DNA from 3 places in the Streptomyces sp. JLBG701 genome. Region 2 is predicted to be linked to each of the others. Evidence: riboswitches for the same ligand, from Rfam matches in the RefSeq annotation. Region 2 holds a riboswitch; each other region holds the start of a gene.

Region 1 (3,266 bases), 4.9 Mb from region 2:
CGGAGGGTTGTGACGGCGATTTGCGCTGCATGCATTGCCGGGAACCCGTAAACGCCGGTGGCGATCGCTGGAAAGGCGATGGACTTGGCGCCCACTTCGTCCGCGACTTCAAGGCAGCGCCGGTAGCAGGAGGCAAGGACCTCAGCCTCGCCGTACTCGCCGCCTTCCCAGACCGGACCGACGGTGTGGATGACGTGCTTGACCGGCGGGTCGAGGTCGAAGGCCGGCGTCGCCACAGCGTCACCAGGCTCACACGGACCGATCGCGGCGCCCGCGACCGCGAGCCGTCGACCAGCTGCCCGGTGGATGGCGCCGTCCACGCCGCCCCCGCCCATCAGCGACTCGTTCGCGGCGGTGACGATGGCGTCCGTGTCCTGAAGCGTGATGTCGCCCTGAACGACCTCGATCGCAGCCATGCCCTGATGATGCCACCAGTGCCGAACGCATACCGGCGGTCGTACGGCTGTGGGCCGGTGCTCAGGCGGTGGTGTCGTCGTGGGCGAGGTTGCCGCCGAGTTCGCGGGAGGCTTCGGCCTGGGCGAGGAGTTCGTTGGCCTTGGCCTTGACGCCTTCGATGGCGTCGGCGCCGGCGACGAAGCGCTGCAGAGGCTTGTCCTGGTCGGCGATGGCGAGCAGAGCGCGAGCGAGCTTGGCGGGGGCGCCGGTCTGTTGGCCGGTGCTCGCGCAGGACGGGCAGCTACGGAGGCGTGGCGGGGACGGGTGACCATGTAGGCGCCGTCAGCGACGTCGTCGGGGGCCAGGACCTCGGTCGTCTCGTAGAAAGGGGTGATCATCGCGCCCTGGATCTCGGGCTTGTTGTGCGAGCCCAGCTCGGTGTCCACGCCGCCCGGCTCCAGGACGCCGACGCGGACATGCCGCCGGGTGACCTCCTGACGCAGGGACTCGGTGAACCCGTTCACGCCGAACTTGGTGAGGTTGTGGACGCCGTAGCCGTTCCAGGCGACACGGCCGGCGATCGAGCTGATGTTGACGATGTCGGCGACCCGGCGCGGACTGTCCTCGGCCGCCTTCAGCAGGCGTTGTCCTTGACCACCTGCGCGGTCAGCGCCGATCCGTCACTGAAGGTCACACCGGATCTCAGGTGGAAGGTGAACGTCGTCGTGTCCGCGCTGATGTCCCAGCTCTTGGCCAGCCACGGCACGATCCTGCCGGTCTTGGGGTCCTCGTCGGTCAGGGAGTCCACGATCTGACGCAGCGAGTAGATGGTGTCGTTGCTGCCCACCTGCTGCGGATCCACGCAGCCGGCGTCGGAACCCACCGCGAAGGTCAGGGTGCCACCGGACCGGGGCTGGGAGTCGCCGTTGCCCGAGCCTGCGCTGCTGCTCGACGAGCAGGCGCTCAGCAGGAGGCTGCCGGTCACCAGGGCGGCGAGTGCCGACCATCGGGCGGGTCGGAAATCCGGATGTGACATCACGGAAGGGGTTCTCCTACGTCAAAGTCACCGCACACGTGCTGGTGCAGGGCGCGGCGATGCGTGGAAGGCGCCGACCGGGGACGGGTCGACACCGTTCAAAGGGGAAAGGTTGCGCCGATGACGGCGTGACGGTGACTGCGCCTACCAGGGCCGGGAGCGAACGCCGGCCGGCAAGGGGGTGTCGTCAGCCGCTACACAGGCAACTGGTGAAGCGCTGCAGATCGATGTGGCGTCGCCGCGAGAATCCGGAGAACGTCACCGCAGCCGCGATCGAGGCACTCAGACTGCCGCCGGTGTGCCGCACGCTGGTCCTCCCCGTCTCAGGCCCGATCACCGGGCCACGCGTTTGCGGGATCGGTGACCCCGCCGGGCTTTCACCTGGAGCACCCCACCGCGGAGGAGGGTTGCCGATCAGCGAGCCAGGGCTTGACGCTGACACTCAATGCCGCTCGCGATCTTACGGAGCGGCTTCTCTATCCGTCAATATCGCAATCGAATCGGACAACTCGCGGCAATCAAAGGACAGTTGCGAAGTCACGGGGACGGCTGAGAGTGCCCCTCCCCGGCTTGACCTTGACGTGTGCGTCAACTCCTAACGTCGGTGGGCGCCGCACGTGGTGTGCGGTCCTCCTCCGACCGGTCAGGAGCCCGTTGATGTCCGCATCGCCCATCCCCGCCACTCACCGCGAGGTCCGCCTCGCCTCCCGTCCCGAAGGCGCCCTCAGCCCCGACCACTTCACCGTGACGGAGGTCCCCGTCCCCGAGCCGGCACCCGGACAGGTGCTGGTGCGCAATCGGATGATGAGCGTTGCCGCCTCACTGCGCACTCTGATGAAGGAGGACGCCGGGATGCCGCTGCCGTCGTTCGAAGTGGGCCGGCCACTGTCGGCTCCGGCCCTCGGCGAGGTGGTGACGGCTCCCGGCGGGGAACTGCGCCCCGGTGACCTGGTGTCGCACTGGTCGGGGTTCCGCGAGTACGCGGTCGTGGACATGAGCACCGTGCAGCCCGTCGACCTGGCGGCTCTGCCGGACCTGGTGGCGCATCTGTCGCAGGGGCCGTCCGCGTGGATCGGCGTCGTCCGGGGAGCCGAGGTGCGGGAGGGGGACACGGTGTTCGTCTCCGGCGCGGCAGGCGGACTCGGCACCCTGGCCGGGCAGTTCGCCCGCCTCCGCGGGGCCGCGCGCGTCATCGGCAGCACCAGCTCACAACACAAGGCCGACTACCTGGTCGAGACACTGGGGTATGACGCGGTCGTGCTCCGCGGAGCCGGTCCGATCGAGGAGCAGCTGCGCAAAGCGGCCCCCGAGGGCATCGACGCGGTCGTGGACAACGTCGGCGGGGAGCAGCTCCAGGCCGCGCTGGCCCTCGCCCGCCCGGGTGCCCGGGTGGGCCTGGTCGGAGCGCTCTCCGCACAAGTGCTGGGCGAGGTCACGGCATCCGTCGAGATCGACACCTACTCGCTCATCCTGCGGGGCGTCCGGATCCGCGGCATCAACGGCACCCACCACCGGGACGCACTGGCGGAATACCCGGAGGTGTTCGCCCGTTCCCTCCGCGAGGGCACGATCACCATTCCGCACACCCGCCTGTCGGGAATCGACCAGGCGCCCCGCGCGCTCATGGAACTCCTCGAAGGGCGCCACATCGGCACGGTGGTGGTGGAGCTGTAGCCGCTGGACACCTGCCCCTGGAGGATGGAATGCGCATCGGCGACGCGGCCGCGGCCTTGGGCGTCACCCCTCGTACCCTGCGCTACTACGAGCAGCGCGGCCTGCTCACGGCACGGCGAACGTCGTCAGGACAGCGTGAGTACGGAGAGGAGGACGTACG
Region 2 (3,266 bases):
ACCGTGCGTTGAAGCCATAGACCTCAACCTAGCCCAGCGAAGAAACGCTCAAACGTACGGAAGGTCACCACGACGGCACTGGTCAGGTCCGTATACGACCGGCGGAGTTCGTTACTCCACGCTTACACCTACGCCGCCTTGCGTGACTGGTACTCGGCGATTTCAGCCATCGGCGGCCGCTCCTCCATGTCCACGGAGTAGGTGCGCGGCTCGAAACCGTCCGGGCCCCGTTCGAACTGGGTGATGGCCGGCCGGATGAGGTGACCGCGGGCCAGCCGGAGCTGGGCGGTGCGGTAGATCGCGGCGGCCATACGGCCCAGGGCCTGGCCGTCCTGGTGGCGGTGCTTGCGCACACCCACGTCGACCTGGGCGAGGGCGTCCAGGCCCACCAGGTGCAGGGCGTCGACCAGCATGCCCAGCTCCACGCCGTAGCCGACGGGGAACGGGAGCTGTTCGAGCAGGGAGCGGCGGGCCGCGTACTCGCCGCCGAGCGGCTGGACGAAGCCCGCGAGCTGCGGCCAGTGCATGTTCAGCAGCGGGCGGGCCATCAGTTCGGTCACGCGACCGCCCTGACCTGCGGCGCCGCCGAGTGGACGGTCGTACATCCCTTTTACGAGGTCGACGCCGGGGTCGGTGAGCAGCGGGCCCACGATTCCGGAGACGAAGTCGGAGGAGAACTCCTTCAGGTCCGCGTCGATGAAGCAGACGATGTCACCGGTGGTGACCAGCAGCGAACGCCACAGGACCTCGCCCTTGCCGGGCACGGCCGGGATGCGCGGCAGGATGTCGTCGCGGTGGACGACCCTGGCGCCGGCGGCGGCGGCCACCTCGGAGGTGCGGTCGGTGGAGCCCGAGTCGACGACGACTATCTCGTCGACGAGCGGGACCTGTTGCATGAGGTCATGACGGATGATGGCGACGATGTCGCCTACCGTCTCCTCCTCGTTGAGCGCCGGCAGTACGACACTGACCGACTGGCCCGTTGCACGTTTGGCGGCCAGGATCTTGTGGAGCGGGCGATCGGTCATGGACCAGGAGCGATTGCTCAGCCAGCGCTCGGCTTCTTCCAGCACAGTAAGCGGCTCCTCACTGTCGCGGACCAGCACGTCGGTGTGTGATCCATCTCGCGGTTCGGACGACTCTCTCAACTGTCCTGGCCTTCGGTTACAGTCTTGAGCAACGTTGATGACCATCGCATGTCGGGGGTCGTTGGCGTCTACAACCGAATACCGCTCATCCAGAGGGGCAGAGGGATACGGCCCGATGAAGCCCCGGCAACCCTCCAGCCGGTCTCGTACCGACCGATCATTGTCGATCGCTCCGCGAGGCTCCCGGCTCGGGAAGGTGCCAAATCCGTCTCACGGCGAGATGCGTCGTGAGGAAGATGAGGAGAAAGGGCCTCGCCTCACATGGCTGCGCAGACAGTTGCAAGCACCACGAACTCCGTAGACGCGGTTGACCTCGGTCCCGCCTCGGCGCTCTCCTGCCGCGAATGCGGCCACCGCGTCCCCCTCGGCCCGGTCTTCGCGTGCGAGGAGTGTTTCGGCCCGCTGGAGATCGCCTACGACTTCTCCTCGTACGACACCGAGGAGCTCCGCAAGCGCATCGAAGCGGGACCCGCGAACATCTGGCGTTACGCCCCGCTGCTGCCGGTACCGGCCGACGTGGCCGACAAGCCGAACATCAACCCCGGCTGGACCAAGCTCGTCAAGGCCGACAACCTCGCCCGCGCGCTGGGCGTCGACGCCGGCAAGCTCTTCGTCAAGGACGACTCCGGCAACCCGACGCACTCCTTCAAGGACCGCGTCGTAGCGCAGGCCATCGAAGCGGCCCGCGCCTTCAACTTCACCACCCTCTCCTGCTCCTCCACCGGCAACCTCGCCGGCGCGGTCGGTGCCGCCGCCGCCCGGGCCGGCTTCCGCTCCTGCGTGTTCATCCCGCACGACCTGGAGCAGGGCAAGGTCGTCATGGCCGCGGTCTACGGCGGCGAGCTCGTCGGCATCGAGGGCAACTACGACGACGTGAACCGCTTCTGCTCCGAGCTGATCGGCGACCCGGCCGGCGAGGGCTGGGGCTTCGTCAACGTCAACCTGCGGCCCTACTACGCCGAGGGCTCCAAGACCCTCGCGTACGAGATCTGCGAGCAGCTCGGCTGGCAGCTGCCCGACCAGCTGGTCATCCCGATCGCCTCCGGCTCGCAGCTCACCAAGGTCGACAAGGGCCTCCAGGAGCTCATCAAGCTCGGGCTCGTCGAGGACAAGCCGTACAAGATCTTCGGTGCGCAGGCCGAGGGCTGCTCGCCGGTGTCCGTGGCCTACAAGGCCGGCCACGACGTCGTACGGCCGCAGAAGCCGAACACGATCGCCAAGTCGCTGGCGATCGGCAACCCGGCGGACGGTCCCTACGTCCTCGACATCGCGCGCCGCACGGGTGGTGCCGTGGAGGACGTCAACGACGAGCAGGTCGTCGACGCGATCAAGCTTCTCGCGCAGACCGAGGGCATCTTCGCCGAGACGGCGGGTGGCGTGACGGTCGGTGTCACGCGCAAGCTGATCGAGAACGGTCTCCTGGACCCGACCCTCACCACGGTCGTGCTGAACACCGGCGACGGCCTGAAGACCCTGGACGCGGTGGCCTCGGACACCGGCCTCACCGCGACCATCCGCCCGAACCTGGACTCCTTCCGAGAGGCTGGCCTCGCGTCATGAGCGTCAACGTCCGCATCCCCACCATCCTGCGCACCTACACCGGCGGTAAGGCCGAAGTCGCCGCCGAAGGTGCGACCCTCGGTGAGGTCATCGCCGACCTGGAGAAGAACCACACCGGCATCGCCGCCCGCGTCCTTGACGATCAGGGCAAGCTGCGCCGCTTCGTCAACGTCTACGTCAACGACGACGACGTTCGCTTCGAGCAGGGCCTGGAGACGGCCACGCCGGACGGTGCGGGCGTGTCGATCATTCCGGCCGTCGCCGGCGGCTGCTGAGCTCTTTCGGGGGCCGAGTCACTCACTGTTCACCGAATTGCCCTCTCCGTGAGAGAAACGGAGGGGGCAATTCTGCATGGTTGAGCGCGGTACAGTTGGGGAACGCGCCCTGTTTCTCTTGCCGGGCGCATATGAGTTCCTGCCGCGGGCGCGATAAGAAGCAGCCAATGTGTGCAGGCTTTTTGCGTTAATTGCTCTTTTTGTAGAGCCCGACTTGCCCTGAATTCCGGCGAATTCTCCATATATTCCCGATCGGGCGCGCCCAGAATTCTCGTCCGACTGA
Region 3 (3,266 bases), 2.1 Mb from region 2:
CCGGTCATCGCGTTCGTCATCACCAAGCGGATCTGCCTCGGCCTTCAGCGCCGCGACAAGGACAAGGTGCTGCACGGCCGCGAGTCGGGCATCATCAAGCGCCTGCCGCACGGTGAGTTCATCGAGGTGCACGAGCCGCTCAGCCAGGACGCGCTGCACACGCTGACCGCGCACGAGCAGTACGTGCCGGCCGCGATCGGCGCGACGGTCGACGAGAACGGTGTCGAGCGCAAGGTGAAGGGCACCGAGAAGCTGCGCGCCAAGCTCAGCGAGGCCTACTACGGCGAGGAGAGCCAGATCTCCAAGCCCACCGTTGAGGAGTACAAGGAGATCACGAGCGGCCACGGCCACCACTGATCGCTGCGCACGCCACGCGCCACCCGAAGGGCCCCGTCCGCAGACCGGACGGGGCCCTTCGCCGTGCCCCCGGGCTGGATAGGGTGGGGCTCACACTTCTTCTACGACATTCAGGAGCGGCTTTATGAGCGCTGTGACCCCCGCTGGAGGCGACACCGCGGCGGGCCGTTCCTGGCCCGAGGTACTGAACGGTCTGCTGGAGGGCCGTGACCAGAGTGCCGAGGACACCGCCTGGGCGATGGACCGGATCCTGCGCGGTGAGGCGACCGACGCGCAGATCGCCGGGTTCGTGGTGGCGCTGCGGGCCAAGGGCGAGACGGTCGAGGAGATCACCGGCCTCGTCCGGACGATGTACGAGCACGCGAACGTTATCGAGGTGCCGGGGCGCACGGTCGACATCGTCGGCACGGGCGGCGACGGCGCGAAGACCGTGAACATCTCCACGATGTCGTCGATCGTGGTGGCCGGTACGGGCGCGAAGGTCGTCAAGCACGGCAACCGTGCCGCGTCCTCCGCCTCCGGATCCTCGGACGTCCTGGAGAAGCTGGGCGTCAATCTGCAGCTGACGCCGCAGCGGGTCGCCGAGGTCGCGGAGGAGGCCGGGATCACCTTCTGCTTCGCGGTGAAGTTCCACCCGGCGCTGCGTCATGTGGCCGCCGCGCGCGGCCAGTTGGGGATCCGGACGACGTTCAACGTCCTCGGCCCGCTGACCAACCCGGCGAAGGTGAAGGCCCAGGCGGTGGGCGTCGCCGACCCGCGGATGGCGCCGATCGTGGCGGGCGTCTTCGCGGAGCGCGGCAACTCGGCCCTGGTGTTCCGCGGCGACGACGGCCTCGACGAGCTGACGACCACGGCCACGTCCCATGTGTGGGTCGTCCGGGACGGCAAGGTCACCGAGGAGTCCTTCGACCCACGCGACGTCGGCATCGAGCTGGTCCCCGTGGAGGCGCTGCGGGGCGCGGACGCGTCGTACAACGCGGACGTGGCCCAGCGCTTGCTGAACGGCGAGACCGGACCGGTGCGCGACGCGGTGCTGCTGAACTCGGCGGCAGCGCTGGTCGCCCTGGACCCGGGCGACGGACCCCTGGCGGACCAGCTCCGGGCCGCCATGGAGAAGGCCGCGGAGTCGATCGACTCGGGGGCGGCGAAGCGCACCCTTGAGCGCTGGGTGGCGGCCAGCAACAGGTAGTTCCTGGCCGAGGGATGTCCCGCGATCCGGACACGGGTTGCGGGACATCGTTTTTTTCGCGTAGGTTTTTGGACCAGGTCATGAGTGACAGTCATGAGGCCCCGGCCGACTGTCCGGCAACCCTCCGTCCGTGGCGGGGTGCCCCGGGTGAAGACCAGGCTGTGGACAGCTAGGTCCACGGCAAGCGCGGACCCCTCGCACGCCAGGGGTCCTGGTCGTCGAGGAGTCTCTCGTGAGCAACCGAATGCGATAGGGCCGCAGAGCCCCGCTTCCGCATCCCTCTTTGCGTCTTCGTTCTTTCCTCTCACGGGAGTTTCGCCATGTCTGTCTCCACCGTTGCCGCCAACACTTCGGTTTGTGCCCCGCTGCCCGTTCTGGGCCGGGATGTCACCGTCCCGCTCGTCACGGGTGGCGAAGTCACCTACGCCGCACTCGACTACGCGGCCAGCGCGCCCGCGCTCCAGCGTGTCTGGGACGACGTGGCGGCCTACGCCCCGTACTACGGAAGCGTCCACCGCGGGGCCGGCTACCTCTCCCAGCTCTCCACCGACCTCTTCGAGGACGCCCGGAAGACGGTCGCCGAGTTCCTGGACTGCCGCGCCGACGACCAGCTGGTCTTCACCCGGTCCACCACCGACTCCCTCAACCTCCTCGCCGCCGCCCTCCCCGCCGACTGCCAGGTCTTCGTCTTCGAGACCGAGCACCACGCCTCGCTGCTGCCGTGGAAGGACGCGAAGGTCACCTACCTCAACGCGCCGCGCACCCCGCAGCAGGCCGTACGGACCCTGGAGCGGGCCCTCGCCGAGCGTGACCCCCAGGGCACGGCCCTCGTCTGCGTCACCGGCGCCTCCAACGTCACCGGCGAGCTGTGGCCCGTACGCGAGCTCGCCGCCGTGGCCCACGCCCACGGTGCCCGGATCGTCCTGGACGCCGCCCAGCTGGCCCCGCACCACCCGGTCTCCGTCCAGGATCTCGACGTCGACTGGGTCGCCTTCTCCGGGCACAAGCTGTACGCCCCCTTCGGCTCCGGCGTGCTGGCCGGACGGGCCGACTGGCTGCGGGCGGCCGACCCCTACCTCGCGGGCGGCGGCGCCAGCCGCAAGGTCACGCGGCGCGAGGACGGGGGAGTGGACGTGGAGTGGCACGAGAGCGCGGCGCGGCATGAGGCGGGCTCGCCCAACGTCATCGGCGTCTACTCCATCGCCTCCGCCTGCAAGGCGCTGACCGAGGCCGGCTTCGACACGCTGGTCGCGCGCGAGCAGCACCTGATCGACACCGTCCGCGCGGGCCTCGCCGAGGTGCCCGAGGTCAGGATCCTCTCCCTCTTCGGGGACGACGCGCCGCGCGTCGGCGTCATCTCCTTCGTCGTCGAGGGCTGGAACAGCTCGCACTTCGCCGCGGCCCTCTCCGCCGAGTACGGCATCGGCGTACGCGACGGCCTGTTCTGCGCCCACCCGCTGGTGCGCACCCTGCTCGGCAGCGACCCGCAGACCCAGGGCGAGTGCGGCGCCCCCGAGGCGGCCCCCGGCGAGAAGTCCCTCAACGCCATCCGCGTGAGCTTCGGCGCGGGCACGCCGGACGAGCACGTCGAGCGTTTCGTTGGCGCAGTGAAGGAACTGGTCAGGGACGGCGCGAAGTGGAACTACCGTACGGAGGAGGGGCGTTGCGTCCCTGCCGTCTGACCCTTGTCACCCACAGAGGTGAGTCAAGAGGGCCTTGC

What was found. A riboswitch is a leader RNA that binds a small molecule or an ion and turns the genes downstream of it on or off. The one in region 2 is predicted to bind S-adenosylmethionine.
Region 1: another riboswitch for S-adenosylmethionine. It lies ahead of AC5DRG_RS01610 (putative leader peptide); the one in region 2 lies ahead of thrC (threonine synthase).
Region 3: another riboswitch for S-adenosylmethionine. It lies ahead of AC5DRG_RS14440 (aminotransferase class V-fold PLP-dependent enzyme); the one in region 2 lies ahead of thrC (threonine synthase).

What each region holds. Positions count from the first base shown of each region.
Region 1 is NZ_CM178588.1:311,372-314,637, reverse strand. Features, by position in the region: gene AC5DRG_RS01630 (macro domain-containing protein) at 1-416, opposite strand, end outside; gene AC5DRG_RS01625 (hypothetical protein) at 496-732, shown strand; partial or broken gene AC5DRG_RS01620 (SDR family NAD(P)-dependent oxidoreductase) at 786-977, opposite strand; gene AC5DRG_RS01615 (ABC transporter substrate-binding protein) at 1,031-1,432, opposite strand; gene AC5DRG_RS01610 (putative leader peptide) at 1,620-1,694, opposite strand; SAM riboswitch class IV at 1,773-1,882, opposite strand; gene AC5DRG_RS01605 (MDR family NADP-dependent oxidoreductase) at 2,090-3,106, shown strand; gene AC5DRG_RS01600 (MerR family transcriptional regulator) at 3,136-3,266, shown strand, end outside.
Region 2 is NZ_CM178588.1:5,252,434-5,255,699, reverse strand. Features, by position in the region: gene AC5DRG_RS24000 (alpha,alpha-trehalose-phosphate synthase (UDP-forming)) at 1-18, opposite strand, end outside; gene AC5DRG_RS23995 (glucosyl-3-phosphoglycerate synthase) at 129-1,073, opposite strand; SAM riboswitch class I at 1,231-1,391, shown strand; gene thrC (threonine synthase) at 1,410-2,708, shown strand; gene AC5DRG_RS23985 (ubiquitin-like small modifier protein 1) at 2,705-2,983, shown strand.
Region 3 is NZ_CM178588.1:3,155,482-3,158,747, reverse strand. Features, by position in the region: gene qcrB (cytochrome bc1 complex cytochrome b subunit) at 1-357, shown strand, start outside; gene trpD (anthranilate phosphoribosyltransferase) at 482-1,546, shown strand; SAM riboswitch class IV at 1,623-1,739, shown strand; gene AC5DRG_RS14440 (aminotransferase class V-fold PLP-dependent enzyme) at 1,867-3,228, shown strand.